Regions from separate parts of the Bacillus sp. F9_6S_D1_P_5 genome, predicted to be linked through region 2. Evidence: riboswitches for the same ligand, from Rfam matches in the RefSeq annotation. Region 2 holds a riboswitch; each other region holds the start of a gene.

Region 1 (5,915 bases), on a different contig from region 2:
TTACAAACTGGAGAGAAATAAATGAAGCAGTAAAAATCACAAATGTACGAATTCGATATAGTGGTGCAACTGCTGCGGCATTACCGACACTAGATATTGGGCAATTTAGTTTAGCTGGATGCCATATTGAAAAAATAGAAGGAATATTAAACGGGACTACAAATTATATTCTCTCGAAAATGAATGAGGAAGATATTACGTTTGAAGAAGCATTGAAAGAGGCGCAAAGTAAAGGAATTGCTGAGACGAACCCAATATTAGATGTAAGTGGTTCTGATAGTGCGTGTAAATTGTTACTTTTAACAAACAGTTTAATGGGAGCAGAGAATACGCTTTCAGATATACATATAAAAGGAATCGAACATGTTACGCAACAACAAATTCGAAATGCTAAGGAACATAATAAATATATTAAATTGATAGCTTCTGCATATAAGGATCAGGTTGGAAATGTGGCTCTTAATGTGGAACCGCGCGAAATAGATAAAGATCATCCGCTGGCAAAAGTAAATGGGACAGAAAAAGGGATTACGTTCTTTACCGATACGATGGGGCAAGTTACTACAATTGGTGGTGCTTCTAATCCACGCGGAGCCGCAGCAGCTGCTTTAAAAGATATAATTAACTTATATCGTAAAGATTTGTCACGTATTAACGGGTAGTAAAACTCCTGAGTGGTGAGAGTTAATAATCAATGAGCGGCATGAATCTCCCCTTGATTAAAGCTGCACCCTATAAAACCGTACCGCCCTTTATAAAAAATACATATGTAGTGGACCTTTTGAGAATGAAATAAATATGCAAAAATGATTGTAGGGGGTAAGGAATTGTTTAAAGATTTTAAAGTTGTGAAAGAGCGTCCCGTTTATATTCAATTGAAAGATTATGTAAAAAAGATGATTATGAAAGGGCATTTGCTCGGGAATCAAAAAATCCCTTCAACAAGGGAACTAAGTGAATTACTAAGTGTGAGCAGAAATACTGTTCTTGCTGCGTATGCAGATTTAGAGCAAGAAGGGCTTATTTATGCAGTTAAAGGAAAAGGGAATTTTGTTGCGAAGGTTGATATTTCAAACACTTCGTCTGTTGAAATAGATTGGAAAAATAAACTTAATACAGTTACCTTATTAGCGGATGAATTAGATTTAATGAAACATGGTGTCCGCTGGGAAAAAGGAATGATAGTTTTTAACAGTATTTCTCCGGACGAAAAGCTATTTGATGTGGAAAATTTCAAAAGAGCTTTTCTTACTCGTATGTCCATTGAAGGTGATGTCGTATTAAATTACGGCTACGCAAAAGGTTATAGACCGTTAATGAACTATCTACTTCATTATATGGAAATGAAAGGTGTAGATACTTCAAATAAAGATATATTAATTACAAATGGATTTACAGAAGGATTAGACATTGTACTATCTTCGCTATCGAAAAAATCAGGGCGAGTTATTTGTGAGAATCCGACACATCATGCTGCTTTGAAGTTGTTCCGCTTACATGGCCTTGAAATTCATGGAATTAATATGAATGAAGATGGTATTGATACGAGCGAAGTTGAAAAAAGCTTGCGTGAAAAAGAGTTTGATTTTGCTTATTTAATTCCTTCTTATCATAATCCAACCGGTATTGTTACGAGTTCAGAGAAAAGAACAGAACTGATGAGCTTATTTTCAAAATATAAAATTCCTATTATAGAGGATGGATTTAATGAAGAGCTACGTTATTCAGGTTCACATTTAGCACCATTATTAACTTTTGCTGGCGCTGGTAATAATGTGATTTATATTAGTAGCTTTTCAAAAGTACTATTCCCTGGTTTACGTGTAGGATGGATCATCGCAGATAAAGAGCTAATCCATCATTTAGAAAGTGTAAAAAGAGCAAGAACAATACACACATCAACGCTAGATCAAGCGGTTTTATTTCAATATTTACATGAAGGATATTTTGAAAAATATTTAAAAAAGGCAAGGTCTGTTTATAAGAAAAAATATGAGTTAGCTGTTGGGGCGTGTAACGAGTACATTCCGTTTCAAAGAATGACCGGTGATGGTGGACTTCATTTATTTATAGAGTTAGAAGAAAAAATTCATGCCCGCACACTTTTACAAAAGTGTTATGAGCAAGGGGTTACATTTTCTCCTGGAGATGTTTTTTTCTCTGATGGAGGAGGAGCGAACACGTTTCGATTAGGATTTTCCCGCCTGAAAGAAGAAGAAATAGTTCGGGGAATCAAAATAATCGGTGATACAATAAAAAATGAAATTTGGAGTTGAGGAAATGAGAATTGGCGTTATTATGGGAGGAGTATCCTCTGAAAAACAAGTATCAATTATGACTGGAAACGAAATGATTGCAAATTTAGATAAAAATAAATATGAAATCGTACCAATTACGTTAAATGAAAAAATGGATTTAATCGAAAAAGCGAAAGACATTGATTTTGCACTACTCGCATTACACGGAAAATACGGAGAAGATGGGACAGTTCAAGGAACGCTTGAAAGTTTAGGTATTCCTTATAGCGGCAGCAATATGTTATCTAGCGGTATATGTATGAACAAAAATATTTCGAAAAAGATTTTACGTTATGAAGGAATAGAAACGCCAGATTGGATTGAACTTACAAAAATGGAGGATCTTAATGTTGATGAATTAGATAAGTTAGGATTTCCGTTAGTAGTAAAACCAAACTCTGGTGGTTCAAGTGTTGGAGTAAAGATTGTCTACAATAAAGACGAATTAATTTCAATGCTGGAAACTGTGTTCGAATGGGATTCTGAAGTAGTAATAGAGAAATATATAAAAGGTGAAGAGATTACATGTTCCATTTTTGATGGGAAACAGTTACCTATCATTTCAATTCGGCATGCGGCTGAGTTCTTTGATTACAATGCGAAATATGATGATGCTAGTACAATTGAAGAAGTTATCGAACTTCCAGCTGAACTGAAGGAACGTGTAAACAAAGCGTCACTGGCTTGTTATAAAGCATTGAAATGCAGCGTTTATGCAAGGGTTGATATGATGGTGAAGGACGGTATTCCATATGTAATGGAGATTAATACATTACCAGGGATGACACAAGCAAGTTTACTACCAAAAAGTGCAGATGCAGCTGGTATTCATTATAGTAAACTATTAGATATGATTATTGAAACTTCATTGAGAGTAAGAAAAGAAGAAGGATTTTAAGTAGCAGTATCATGAATACTTTTGACAGTAACATGAAGTATGTTATGATGAATACAATACGAAAATTAAATATTTATCCACTAGGGGGGCCTATTAGAGGCTGAGATCAAATGGAAATTTGAGACTCTTAGTACCTGATCTGGTTAATGCCAGCGTAGGGAAGTGGAAAAGACATTGCTATTTCATCAATAAATACTGTCAATTTCACTTTCTTTATGTCTGTAAAGAAAGTTTTTTTATTTTAAAGCGTTAATAACTGTGGATAAATAACTAAATTAAATAAATTACTTGGAGGGATTTATATGACTTTTTCACAATCATTACGTAAAGAAGTAGATTCAATTTGGGAAGCTAGTTTTCATCACCCTTTTGTAAAAAAACTTGGTGAAGGAACGTTAGATTTAGCTAGTTTTCGCTATTATGTGCTTCAAGATTCATATTATTTGAGTCATTTTGCTAGAGTACAAACGTTAGGGGCTGCAAAAGCACAGGAATTAGAAACGACTGCTCGTATGGCACACCATGCTCAAAATACATATGAAGCAGAATTATCTTTACATGAGAATTTTGCGAAGAAACTAGGGATTACACAAGAAGAAAAAGATAATTTTATTCCTGCTCCAACCGCATACGCATATACTTCACATATGTATCGTGCGGCGTATGAAGGGCATTTAGGCGATATCATCGCAGCAATTTTACCTTGCTATTGGTTGTATTATGAAATTGGAGAACGTTTAAAAGAGTGTCAGCCAGAAGAGCCAATTTATAATGAATGGATTTCTGCTTACGGATCTGATTGGTTCCGTACATTAGTTGAAGAGCAAATTACACGTTTAGATATTATCGCTGAAAAGGTGACAGAGTCTGATCGTAAGCGAATGAAACAGCATTTTATTATTAGTAGTCAATATGAATATTCATTTTGGGAAATGGCTTATACGTTAGAACAGTGGCCAGTGAATACAGAAGTAAAAGATGTAATTGGATAATGAGTAGGGGTATTGCTATTCATAGGTATGGATAATAACTATGTGTATGATTTTACAAAAGAAGTATCACAAAAAGACGCACCATTCTAAGTGCGTCTTTTTTCAATTTATAAAAATGAGCCCATGGAAAAAACAACCTAAAAATACGTATATGAACAAGGTGCATCATCTACTGATAGGTCATATTTTGTAGGTGTACGTATTGGACTTAGTTTATAGCGCTATCTCTACTTAGATTTAACGAACAGAAATATCGGAAAGCATTGAAAAGGTTGAAATGTATAAACGGAGGTCATGAAAATGAATAAGTTTCAACAAGAACTACAAGCGTTAAGCCTTAATGATTACCAGTCTGGAAATATTGTGTATTGGGACCAACTAAACCAATATCCATATTACTATATTGAAGATGCTGCTCGTCGTTGTGGAGGTTGTGGAGGTCGCTGTGGTGGTTTTAATGGTACTACTGATACAACTGGTACTATTGTAACATATGAATATTGATAATTGAAAAAAGGAATCCATTTATGAAGCATTATATAATTTTTATAAATGAATTTAATTAAAACACATGTAACTGGAGTTATTTCAAATGTAGAAAATAGTACACATTTTGAAGCCGCAAGATTTCCGTCTCCAAAAGAATAAGTAGTATGAAATCTCGTCAGTAATTTTTTCTAAGTAAGGTCCTAAATTTATATTTGTCTTGCATAAATGCAGGACTTTTTTTCGATAAAAAAGGGGACGTTTCCGGGGATTTCTCAAAACAGAATCAAGATTACGCTATACCTATACAGTTCTTTGAAAAAAGAATAGTGTGGGGATAACCTATCTATACGTTCATAATCCATGATCATAGCCCATTTATCACAAAACGTTACCGGAGAACGGGCAAGGGCTGTAAGAATCCGCAAGAAGGACGAAAAGACCAATTTCATTTATATATTCAGCCACGGTGCATATGTATCGCGGCTTTTGTGTTTCTTATTGAGTCTGGTCAATTTGCTGGGTTGATTGGTGATACAAAATATTTTTTCGTAAAATTCCCAAAAACGTCATTTTCAATTTGTACGATTTATGTGTCGGGTGGTAAAGTTATCTCATAGGAGCCCGGGAACCTAGACATAATTGGATATACATAATATGAGGGGAAGTAACGATGAGTGATAAAGTATAAGGAAAAATTAAATGTAAAGAATGTAATAAGGAAATAGGATGGTACTGTATTTATGGGAATCCTATTAAATCGAGATTATGAAGTAAATTTGCTTGATGAAACCAAAGTAGGTGCAAAATTATTTAGTAGGAAATTTCAACTGAAACCTCATGAATACGGTTTGTACTGCCCTGAAGATGACTGTGGGGTATATAATACATTCTCGTATTCAGAAGAAGATTTAATTAGTAAAGGAGCGAGAAGATGAACCAATAAACGGGATTATTCCCTCAGGCTCACAATAGATACATCCACCGTTACCGTTTCGCACAGTATCATCCGAACCTCCATTATCATCGTTAATTAATTCCCCACAAAGATATCCATAAGAAGGATAAACATCACCATCACACGTATCTTGGTAATTCTGAACAGCTATAGTTACAGTTTGTGGTTCGTCTGTTTGATTAAGTGCAGAAACTTAAATAAAATCAGCGGCAGCATTACGGAATAAAGGACCTGATGATAACGTTTGATTGCGAAGTTCACAATGACAATCGCACTTTTTACGT
Region 2 (5,915 bases):
TATCTTTCAGCCATTTATTTTGTTTCTCCCATGATTCTTTTGAATCTGATAAAAATGGCTCATCTTTCGTTTCCATCTTCTCTAATAAAATTTTCATACTTTCTTTTTCAACTTCTGGTACAAGCGGGAAGTTTTCTTTTTCTTGATGATTTAATAAAATATTTAATGCTTCATCTGGATTTTTCTTCATGAAATCATAGCCTTTTTTCGTACCACGTAAGAAAGCTTGCAACGCTTCTTTATCTTTCTTCAACGTTTTATCACCTGTTACAAATACAAGCTCATGATAATTCGGTACACCATAATCTGCTGGATTAAAGTATGCTGGCTCATGACCTTCATGACGCATAACAGGTACTTCATGGTTAATGTATGCCCCTGTTACCGCATCTACTTTTTTCGTAATTAATGCTGGTACTAAATCAAAGCCAACATCGACTACTTTCACTGTATCTGGATTACCACCAGCTTCTTTTATCATCGTTTTTAAATACATCTCACTTAAAGGTGTTCCAGAATATCCAACTGTTTTCCCCTCTAAATCTTTTGGCGATTGAATGCCCGCTGACTTCAGCGATACAACATGATTTAATGGTGAACGTACGACAGCCCCAATTGACTTCACTGGAATTTGTTCATTTGCTTTTGCCATGACAACATCTGGCTGGTAATATAGGCCAACCGTTACTTTTCCTGCAGCTGCTAAAGTTAATGGGTCAGTCGGATTGGAAGGGAATTTAATATTCACCTTTACACCTTCTTCTTTAAAGTAGCCTTTTTCAATTGCTGCATAAATAAAGCTATGTACCGCATTTGGGTACCAATCAAGCATGACCGTTATTTCTTTTTCTTTTTTACTCTTATCTGATGCTGAATTACTAGAACATCCAGCAATCATTGCAACTAATAATGTAAACACAAAGATGCGTTTTAATAATTTCATGAATGCTTCCTCCAACTAATGAATTTCTTTTCTAATATCGAAATAAGTATGACGAAGAAAATAGCTAATAACGATAACAATACAATGGGTGCAAATACACCTGCTCCATCTAACTGCGTCATCATTCTTTTACTGAAATATCCTAGCCCAGCTTGTGCACCGAGCCATTCACCAATTGCTGCCCCAATTACACTAAGCGGAACTGCAATTTTCAAAGCTGAGAAAAAATAAGGAAGAGCAGACGGCAATTTTAATTTAAGAAAAACATCTTTTTTCGTTGCCCCGTACGTAACTAAGAGCTCCTCCCATTCTTTTTTCGTACTGCGTAGCCCATCATACGTATTGACCGCAATTGGGAAAAACGTAATTAAAACCGTAACAACGACTTTACTCCAAATCGTATATCCAAACCATAAAACGAAGAGCGGAGCAAGCGCTGTAATAGGAATCGTTTGTGAAGCCACTAATAATGGATAAAATGCTCTCTCCATCCAATTACTCGCGTTCATTAACATCGCTAGCCCTACCCCAAGTACGATAGAAATTGCCACACCTATTAAAACGACATATAATGTTGCCGGCAAATGAACCGTAAATAATATATCTTTTAGTTTCCATATCTTCATTACAATCGCAGACGGTGACGGTAAAATGTACATTTCATCTACAATTCTTGCGCCTACTTCCCAAATGACAAGTAAAATGCTAGAAAGTGTAAGGGCAGGTAATAGTTCCTTCAGCCGGTTCATCATACGAGTACCTGCCTTTGTAACATACTAAGAAGCTCATCTTTAAGCGCTAACACTTCAGGCTTATATAAATCTTTTCTTGTTCGATTACGATCAAGCGGTACAATCCTCTCGGTTAAAGTAGTTATCGGTTGCTGCTCTACTACTAAAATTCGATTAGAAAGAAACAATGCTTCTTCCACATCATGAGTGATAAATAAAATTGTTTTTTCCCACTCTTTCCATTGTTCAAACAGCCATTCTTGCAAAGATGCCTTCGTTAAAGCATCCAACGCGCTAAACGGTTCATCTAACAGCAATATCTCCCCGCCTGTTAATAAAGTTCGAATAAAGGATACACGTTGTCTCATACCACCAGATAAATCTTTCGGATATTTTGTCTCATACCCTTGTAAGCCAAATTTATGCAATAGTTCCTTCGCCTTTATTTGTGCTTCTTTCTTCTGTACACCTTGGCACTCTAACGGCAGGGCAGCATTCTCAATAATCGTTCTCCACGGCAGGAGCATATCTTTTTGGGGCATATACCCTACAGGGTGGCTCTTTGTTTCTGTCAGCTCTATCTGTCCCGTACTTGCTTCTTCTAAACCTGTAATAAGGCGAAATAAAGTACTTTTCCCGCATCCACTCGGTCCGATAATACTTACAAACTCTTTATCTTGTATAGAAGCATTTAATTCATTGATGATTGGTTTCTCATCATAATGAAAAGAAACATTATGAAACTGTAGTATGTTCTTGCTCCTCAAATCCCCACATCTCCTTACGATAGGACATATCCCAGAATAAATATTCAAATCGACTGGAATATAGGAAAATCTCCTCTAATCGATCTAGCTCTTTGTCAGATTTTCCAACTGCCATTTCATTTAATAAATCTATTAGCCAAATACAAAGGTTACCGTATTCTTCAGAACTATATCCTTGAATCCACTCACCAAAGAACTCATGATCTCTCGCTCCAGGAATATCATTTAAACGCTTTCCAATTTCCCAGTAGCTCCACATACATGGAAGAAGTGCTGCTATTAATTCCGCAAGTGTGCCATTTTGAGATACAGACATCATGTAATTTGTATAAGCTAAATTTTTAGCAGATGGCTTTGCAGACTCTATCTCCTCTATAGAAATTCCAAGTCTTTTTGCATATTGTTTATGGATTGTCATTTCTCCATTTAATATTCCATCAATTTGTTCAGCAAATTTCCCCATTACTTGTGGATTCGTTGCCTTTACAACACCGATGGCATATAGCTTTGCATAATCTAACAAATATAAATAATCTTGAATAATGTAATACTGAAACTTATCTTTTTCTAACGTACCGTCTCCCATACCTACAACAAACGGATGATTATGACTCATCTCCCAAACTGGTTGTACAGTTTCTAATAATCTATCGCAAAATTTCATTTCCCTATCCCCTTCCGGTATGTGTATATAAATAAAAAACCACTTCTAAATAAGAAGTGGTTACAGCAAATAAAATTATAATTTATTCGTTGCTCCACTTCCCTTCGCTAGTATTACCTAGATCAGGTGTTATAAGGGTTAAGGATTATTCCTCTCTCAGCACAACAAGCACCCCTAGTGGTTTCAATATGAAATTTTCAAACAAAAAAGCCCCGTTTCTATACGCAAAGAAACGGGGACTTATTATTAGTGTCCGAATTGCTTCCCTACGCTAGCATAATCTAGATCAGGTAATGAAAAGGATCAAAGGCTTACGGCCTACTCTCAGCTGGCAACACCAGCTCTCCTAGCAAACTATGAAATTAACACTGTCAGTATAACATCGTAATAAGACATCATCAACTGTTTTAATTTTCTTAATTGTCAACAAAATAATAAAGCCATATAATACTTATATTCTATGTTAGAAATTATTATCCTAATTAATTGGATAAAAAGGAATCATTATCCTCAAAAAATTTATTTTTATATTGATTTCATATTACATTTATGTGAATAAACCCACTATATTATATCTTTATACTATAATAAAATTACAACTATACAACTAGAGGAGGTCTCTATTATATGAATATGAAAGCTACTGCTTTAGCAGCAACTACTGTCGCAATTGCTTCTTTACTTCCTTCTATGGGAGAAACAAATGTACAAACAGCCAACGCTGAACAATTATCTAATGTAAAAACTGGCTATGTCAAAGTCAATCAAGTAACCTTACATACAAAAAATAACGCAAATAGCTCATCAATTGATACAATTCGCTTTAATACGAAAGTGAACATACTTGAAACAACTGATAGCTGGTATAAAGTATCTGTTAATAATAAAGTAGGTTACGTACAAAAAGATGCTATTCTACTAAAAAACAAACTTCAATCTAATAATCAATACATCGTTAATGCCAATGCATTAAACGTTCGTTCTGAACCTAATTTAGAATCTTCAATTTTAGATGTGTTACCAAATGGGAAATTCGTTACTATTCAAGAAGAACAAGGCGAGTGGTATAAAATTTTACATAATGGCACAACAGGTTACGTACAAAAAGCATTCGTTTCTAACGGTTCACAGCCTTTAGTAAAAGGCATTACAGTTCAAAATAATACGAAATACACAGTTGCAACACCTAAACTTAATGTACGTAGCACCGCTAGTACAAGTAGTGCACTGCTTGGTTCATTACAAAATGGAACACAACTACAAGTAGTAGAAACTGTAGGAACTTGGTATAAAATTCGTTTTGGCACAGGATACGGATACGTGGCAAAACATTATGTAGTGCAAAATCAAGCACAAGTTCAAAAAGCCCAAACTGCTTCCATTCCAGCAGTTTTCAAATTCCCTACACAAGGAAAAATTAGCTCAACCTTTGATATGCGCTGGGAACAAATGCATTATGGTATAGATATTGCAGCTCCAGGTAACGTCTCTATCCAAGCGGCGGCGGCAGGTAAAGTTGTGAAATCATATTATTCAGCTAGCTATGGCAATGTTGTGTTCATCGCCCATCAAATAAACGGGAAATTATATACAACAGTCTATGCTCATATGAAAGATCGCACTGTACAAGCTGGTGATCAAGTACAAGCTGGACAATTAGTAGGTCATATGGGAAACACAGGTCATTCATACGGGCAACATCTTCATTTTGAATTACACAATGGAGAATGGAATTTTGAAAAAACAAATGCAGTAAATCCACTGCCATATTTAGTTAGGTAAATTGTATGTCACGCAATATCAATATACCTCTCTTAATTGAATACTTAGCCTTTTTAGGTTTAATCTGTTGTTTAATCATTTACAATACAAATACTGTATTTTTGTCTATTATCATTGCTTTTGTTGCTTTAGAAATTATGATGGAATCTTTTCAAGTTCAACTAAAACAAAAAATTGCCCATATTTATAATGCCATCTTTCTATTAAGTGCCCTAATAGCAAATATTATTAGTAATGGTTTTTATTTATCTACCGTATTTCCTGTATTTTTTATGGCTATTTTATTATTCATAGCTAGATACATTCATGTTCCTAATAACAAAAAACACGAACAAGAAGCTTAGAAAGAGGAGACACTGTGTATCAATCTTTCAAAGATAATCCGCTAAAATATATAGTGAATTTATATAAAAAAACAAATACTTTTTTTGGTATACAAGGAAGCAATACGGCACAAGTTCTCCTTTATGGAATGTTATTTCTCGTCTTAATTACATTCTCCTTGCTTTACTAATAAAAAAAGGATCTCACATAAAATTGAGATCCTTTTTAATTTATATAGAAAATGCTCTTTATCCGCAAGCATATTTTTCATAAATAAAACTAAGATTATATTTTTTTTCTAAGCTCATTCTTTGTTCATCGTCACACCAATAGAACAGAATATCGTGAATCGTTGCATAACGCTTATTTTTAAGAAATAGTTTAAAGAATGATGGTAAACAATCATGTAATTGTATAAATATATAATTGCGTAATATTTCTTCTTTATATTCAATACCCTTACAAATATACAATAATTCTTCACAATAATATGCATGTTGTGGAACTTGAATCATTTCGAAAAATGGCACATATGATAATAACTTTCCGATAAAATGATCATATCGATCCATTATTCCTATCGTCATATGCTCCATCATTTCTTTCATTACATATAAATAATCATCAACATGAGTAGTCTTGAGTGGGTCTAATCGATCTGAAATTTGAGAAAGTACAGCTCTTTGACAAGCCAACACCGCTTG
Region 3 (5,915 bases), on a different contig from region 2:
TATATTTGAATAATTTAATTTGAACGAAAATTAAAATAAATACTCAAAACAATCCTTGTGTTTCATACATTTTTTATTATATAACACAAGAAATGTAACATTCACGTACTTTGTTAAATTATTTCGAAAAAATAATACATTGAAACTTTACATTTACATTTATAAATAGGTAGACATTTTAATTTTTATGTTGTAATCTTTGATAGAGAATAATTTAATTCTCATAGAACTCCCATATCGTTCAACTCGTTCAGCGAGAAAGGCAAACTGATGGAAACATTAGGACGCAAAACTACAGGAGCTAAGGCCGAAAGGCTATGCTAGCCAGTTACCGGACGGATAGGGTTGGTCTTGACCAATGCTCTTTTCATTGGTCTTTTTTTTATTTGTAAAAAAATGAGAACCTTTATCAATTGTTAATGAGGTTTATATTTTAATAGTCTTAATTTATATTATGTTAATTAAGAAAGGTGATGTTAATGGGAAAATATTGGCACAAGCTATCATTTCTTCAAAAAAATGTATTGTTAACTGTGCTAGTTATTTTGACGCTTGTTGGTACTATGGGAGCGTTAAGTTTTAACATGTTTCAAAATAGCATGATGTCTATATTTGAAAGGCATTCTTTTGAAACAGGAGATACGGTATTACATAAATTAGACGTGGAAATATTGAGAGATGTTGCAAAAGACCCAACGGCAGAAAGAGAAAAGAGAGAGAAGTTAACAGAGAAATTAGATGAATCAACGGAAGAATTGAGCAGTGTTGGACAAACGTATATTGTTGGAGCGAAAAAAAATGAAAAAGGTGAGCTACAAATCATTGATTTGTCTACAGGTTTAGCAAATGTTGTTGAAGTAAGGCCGGGAGAATATTATAAACAACCAGATCTTTGGATGGAAGCATATGATAAAGTAATGAGCACAAAAAAAGCAAACATGACAGTAGTATATGAAGACGCATTAGGAACATGGGTGACGATATTAGAGCCAATTAAAGATGGAGAAGGTAACATTGTGGCACTTGTTGCAGCTGATGTAGATGCCTCTATTGTTCCTAGTACAAAGGAAAAGTTCATTATACAAGGTTTAATGTTTATTTGTATTTCTGTTTTAATTGCAACGGTTATTCAATTCCTAATCGTACGTAACGCACTTGCTCCATTGCGGGATTTACGTGAAGGATTGCGCAAAGTCGGTGAAGGTGACTTAAGTATTAAATTAGAGGAAAGACCAGATGATATTGGTATTATTAATGCGTATTTTAATAATACTATCGAGAAGTTTAAAGGAATTATAGATAAAGTAAAGCAGACAGCAGAACAGGTTTCCTCATCTTCACAAGAATTGTCAGTGAGTACGAAAGAGAATAGCATGGCAGTCCAAGGAATCGTAAGTTCTATAGTTGAGTTAAGGGCTGGCGTTCAATTACAAGAAACTGCAGTACCAAAGTATTTAGATATTATATATGAAATGGAAGATAGGATGGAAGAAATAACGAATACTGCAAAACAAATGGCGAAAGAGTCTGAAGGTACAAACCATCATTCAGTAAAAGGAAATGGTATTATTGAGCAGACGATTAATCAAATGAACATAATACAAAATGCAGTACAAGATTTATCTTCTATTATTTATTCTTTGGAAAAAAGATCAAAAGAAATTAGTGACATTGTAACAGTAATTACTGGTATTTCAAATCAAACGAATTTGCTAGCTCTAAATGCTACTACTATTGAAGCTTCATGTGCTGAGGAAACTGGTGAGGGATTTGTCGTTGTTGCGGATGAAGTGCGTAAATTAGCAGAGCAGACGGAAGCATCAGCAAAAGATATAGCAAAATTAATAGGGGAAACACGAGCTGGTACGGAAGAAGCTGTTGTTTCAATTCAAAATACTTTAAAAGAAGTAGAATCTGGAATGAAACTTGTTGAAAGTAGTGGTGCTTTCTTTGGTGAAATTTCAAAATCAGCACAATCTGTTACAAATCAAGTTAGAGTTGTTTCTAGCAATTCAAGTAATATATTGCAAAATAGCCAAAATATTGTTCGTGTTGTAAATGAACTATCACTTATCGCAAATACGTATGCAAATAGTAGTAATAATATTGAAGAAAGTATGAAAGAGCAGGAAATGTCTGTACAAGATATTGCTGAATTAGCAAGTTCTTTAAGCTGGCTTTCACAGGAGTTACAAGAGTTAATAGGAGAATTTAAAAGTTAAATGAAATGATTATACGTACTTTTGTTTGTTCAATAAAATAAATCATGCTACAATGAAAACGAATTAAGGACCGGGGAGCCAATTGGCTGAGAGGATGTAAATAAACATCGACCCTCAACCTGATCTGGATAATGCCAGCGTAGGGAGTTACTTAAAGTGATGTAGCATATGTTATTCTATAATAACTTGCATACAAGGCTTTCCTACGCAGTAGGAAAGCCTTTTCTTGTTTTAACATTTCATATTATAAGGGGGATTTTACTATGTCACAACAAGTTACAATTTCATTTTCAGTAGTACCACAAGCGAAGAACAAAGATGTGTATTCTGTTGTTGATAAAGCAATTGAGGTTGTACAACAATCGGGAGTTCGTTATGAAGTAGGGGCAATGGAAACAACGCTGGAAGGAGAATTAGATGTACTTCTTGATGTCATTAAACGTGCACAACAAGCGTGTGTGGATGCTGGAGCAGAAGAAGTAATTACTTCTATTAAAATCCATTATCGTCCAAGCACTGGTGTAACGATAGATGAAAAAGTTTGGAAGTACCGTGATGAATATGCAAAACCAGAAGCAATCTAAAATAATTACAACAATTTGGCTTATCCTTCTCATTGCGATATGGGAAGGATCTGTTTCATTATTTAAAATTGAACCGTGGATTTTACCCAAGCCTTCTGCCATTGTTCAAGAATTAATTGGAATGAAAGATTTACTATTACCGAATACGATGCAAACGCTGCAAGAGGTTATAATTGGACTGTTCTTTGCGATTTTAATTGGGACAAGTATTGCAATTATTATGGACGTTATTCCTTTATTTCGTATTTTAATAAATCCGTTGCTTGTTATTTCGCAAACGATTCCAATCGTTGTACTTGCACCGTTATTTATTATTTGGTTTGGATATGGAATGCTACCGAAAGTAATGGTAGTCATACTCGTTTGTTTCTTCCCGATCGCGCTTAGCATTTTAGAAGGTTTTCAAACAGTAGATAAAAATATGTTGAAGTTGTTGCAAACGATGAAGGCAACGAAATGGCAAGTTTACCAGAAAGTAAAGTTTCCAGCAGTACTTCCATACTTTTTCTCAGGGTTAAAAATTGCAGTTACATATAGCGTAATGGGAGCGATTATTGGAGAATGGCTCGGTGCCAGTGAAGGATTAGGAGTTATGCTTACGAGGGCTACGAAATCCTTTTTAACAGCCCGAGTATTTGGTGTTGCAGCAATTATTGTTATGGTGACATTATGCTTGTATTTTATCGTAGAGTTTATGGCAAGAATAACAGCACCATGGATATATAGAAAGGACGGCAGAAAATGAAAAAAGGTTTAAAAGTTATGTTGGCTGCCTTATTAGCAGTAGGTGTGGTTGGGTGTAACCCAGCGAAGAAAGAAGAAAGTGCAAGTAAAGATCAAAAAGTAAAAGTAGTATTAGATTGGTTTCCGAATACGAATCATACTGGCTTATATGTAGCGCAAGCGAAAGATTATTATAAAAAGCAAGGCTTAGATGTAGAAATTATTCAGCCTGGTGATAATGTGACAGCGGAGCAAATGATAGCTTCAGGAAAAGCTGACTTCGCAATAAGCGCACAAGAAAATGTAACGTTGGCTCGTGTGGAGGGGATTCCTGTTGTATCTGTCGGAGTGATTATTCAGCATAACACTTCAGCTTTTGCATCGCTTAAGAAAGATAACATGACTTCACCGAAAGATTTTGAAGGTAAACGTTATGGAGGCTGGGGAGGACCAGCAGAAGAAGCTACATTAAAGACAATTATGGAGAAACATCAAGCTGATTTTAATAAAGTTGAAAAAATCATCTTAGGACAAACCGATTTCTTTAAATCAATCGGCCGTGATGCAGACTTTGAATGGATTTATTACGGATGGGATGGAATTGAAGCGAAGCGCCAAGGAAAAGAGTTAAATACGATTATGGTGAAAGACTTAGACCCAGCGCTTGATTTCTATAGTCCAGTTATTATTACGAGTGAAAAACATACGAAACAAGATAAAGACTTTGTGAAAAAGTTTATGAGTGCAACGACAGACGGTTATAATTTTGCAATTAAAGAACCGAAAGAAGCTGCTGATATTTTAATTAAAGCTGTTCCAGATGTGAATAAAGACTTAGTACAAGAAAGTCAAAAGTGGTTAAGTACGAAGTATCAAGATGATGCAAAAGCATGGGGAGTACAGAAGGAAGAAGTTTGGACGAATTACATGAATTTCTTATATGATAACAAAGTTATTAAGAAGAAAATTGATGTAAAAGATGCCTTTACAAATGAGTTCCTTCCAAGTGAAAAATGAGTGGATTACAAATAAAAGATGTTGTAAAATCTTTCGATGGAAAGAATGTATTAGCAAATATTAGTGCTTCTATACAAGAGGGAGAGTTTGTTTCCTTTGTAGGACCGAGTGGTTGCGGGAAAAGCACATTATTAAATATGATTGCAAATGTTGAAAATCCAACAAGTGGGAATGTAACGTATAAGGATACGCACGTACGAGAGCAAGATGTCGTAAGTTATATGCCACAACAAGATTTATTACTACCGTGGCGATCAGCTTTGCAAAATATAGTCCTGCCATTGGAAATCGAAGGTAAACCGAAAAAACAAAGGCTCACAGAAGGAATGGAAGCATTAAAGCAATTTCAGCTAGATGAATATGCGGACCATTATCCAGATGAATTGTCCGGTGGTATGCGTCAAAGGATTAGTTTTCTGCGCACATATTTATGTGAAAAGCCAATTATGCTACTTGATGAGCCTTTTGGAAAATTAGATGCTTTTACAAAAATGGAAGTACATAGCTGGCTTTTAAACTCTTGGCACCAAGAGAAGCAAACAATCGTTATGGTTACACATGACTTAGATGAGGCAATCTTGCTTTCGGATCGTGTATTTATTTTATCTCAAAGGCCAGCATCAATAGTTGGCGAGGTACAAGTGAAATTACCTAGGCCGAGAACGATGGATATGTTAACATCACTTGAGTTAAAGCAGGATAAGGAAGAAATTTTGAGAGTATTAGCTCCTTATATGAAAAAATAGAAAAAGCCTTTTAACAGTTTTTAGTATAATTACTGTTAAGAGGCTTTTTTATATAGGGGGAGAAAGATGAAATCTATAGAGCAAATAGTTGATTCGTTAACAGCTAATAATCTTGAAGAAGGAAAGTCCTTATTAAAAAATCATATTTTATTAATGAAGTATGGTATGGAACATCATGAATTAAAAGAAGAAGAAATGACAGAAGTTTTAAAGTGGGTTCAAGGCCGGGATCAATTGAGAAAAGATGTTCCAGAATTACGTGATTTACATTTAGTTAAAAAGTTTCAAGTGCTATTAGATGAATTTATTCATTCAATAATTTCAAATGGTTATGTAGAAGATGCGGTAGAAATTTTAGAGAGTGTATTAAAAAGTATGGGAGCAGTCGCTCATATTGTAAAAATTATGTTTGTTGGTAAAAGAAAAGTTAATAGAAATTCTTTAGAGATGGTAGAAGAGTTAAAACGAGAGTGCTACAACTTAATGGAACAGCGTGCTGCTATCGGGTTGCATGCTCAAATCTTTCACGTTTTAGGTTTCGTTCATTCGATCCAATTTGATTTAGAAGAAAGTTCACAGGAACATGGACGATCTGTAATAGGCCTTTTAACAGATTTTAAAAC

Evidence for each region. Region 2 has a riboswitch for thiamine pyrophosphate ahead of tenA (thiaminase II). Riboswitches for the same ligand answer to the same signal wherever they lie in the genome.
Region 1: linked by a shared signal. The riboswitch ahead of tenA (thiaminase II) and the one ahead of tenA (thiaminase II) in region 2 are both predicted to bind thiamine pyrophosphate.
Region 3: linked by a shared signal. The riboswitch ahead of ACUXEY_RS15295 (MTH1187 family thiamine-binding protein) and the one ahead of tenA (thiaminase II) in region 2 are both predicted to bind thiamine pyrophosphate.

Annotation. Positions count from the first base shown of each region.
Region 1 is NZ_JBTREW010000045.1:6,125-12,039, forward strand. It holds gene ACUXEY_RS27805 (homoserine dehydrogenase) at 1-662, shown strand, start outside; gene pdxR (MocR-like pyridoxine biosynthesis transcription factor PdxR) at 828-2,276, shown strand; gene ddlB (D-alanine--D-alanine ligase) at 2,281-3,195, shown strand; TPP riboswitch at 3,268-3,373, shown strand; gene tenA (thiaminase II) at 3,498-4,187, shown strand; gene ACUXEY_RS27825 (heterocycloanthracin/sonorensin family bacteriocin) at 4,482-4,691, shown strand; partial or broken gene ACUXEY_RS27830 (ABC transporter permease) at 4,752-4,835, shown strand; gene ACUXEY_RS27835 (hypothetical protein) at 5,417-5,611, shown strand; gene ACUXEY_RS27840 (hypothetical protein) at 5,825-5,915, opposite strand, start outside.
Region 2 is NZ_JBTREW010000013.1:3,676-9,590, reverse strand. It holds gene ACUXEY_RS16915 (ABC transporter substrate-binding protein) at 1-943, opposite strand, end outside; gene ACUXEY_RS16910 (ABC transporter permease) at 940-1,692, opposite strand; gene ACUXEY_RS16905 (ABC transporter ATP-binding protein) at 1,692-2,441, opposite strand; gene tenA (thiaminase II) at 2,410-3,105, opposite strand; TPP riboswitch at 3,188-3,291, opposite strand; TPP riboswitch at 3,352-3,463, opposite strand; gene ACUXEY_RS16895 (SH3 domain-containing protein) at 3,733-4,887, shown strand; gene ACUXEY_RS16890 (hypothetical protein) at 4,893-5,231, shown strand; gene ACUXEY_RS16885 (DUF3965 domain-containing protein) at 5,460-5,915, opposite strand, start outside.
Region 3 is NZ_JBTREW010000011.1:93,476-99,390, reverse strand. It holds cyclic di-GMP riboswitch class I at 252-336, shown strand; gene ACUXEY_RS15300 (methyl-accepting chemotaxis protein) at 480-2,222, shown strand; TPP riboswitch at 2,284-2,385, shown strand; gene ACUXEY_RS15295 (MTH1187 family thiamine-binding protein) at 2,486-2,806, shown strand; gene ACUXEY_RS15290 (ABC transporter permease) at 2,778-3,551, shown strand; gene ACUXEY_RS15285 (ABC transporter substrate-binding protein) at 3,548-4,546, shown strand; gene ACUXEY_RS15280 (ABC transporter ATP-binding protein) at 4,543-5,292, shown strand; gene ACUXEY_RS15275 (hypothetical protein) at 5,359-5,915, shown strand, end outside.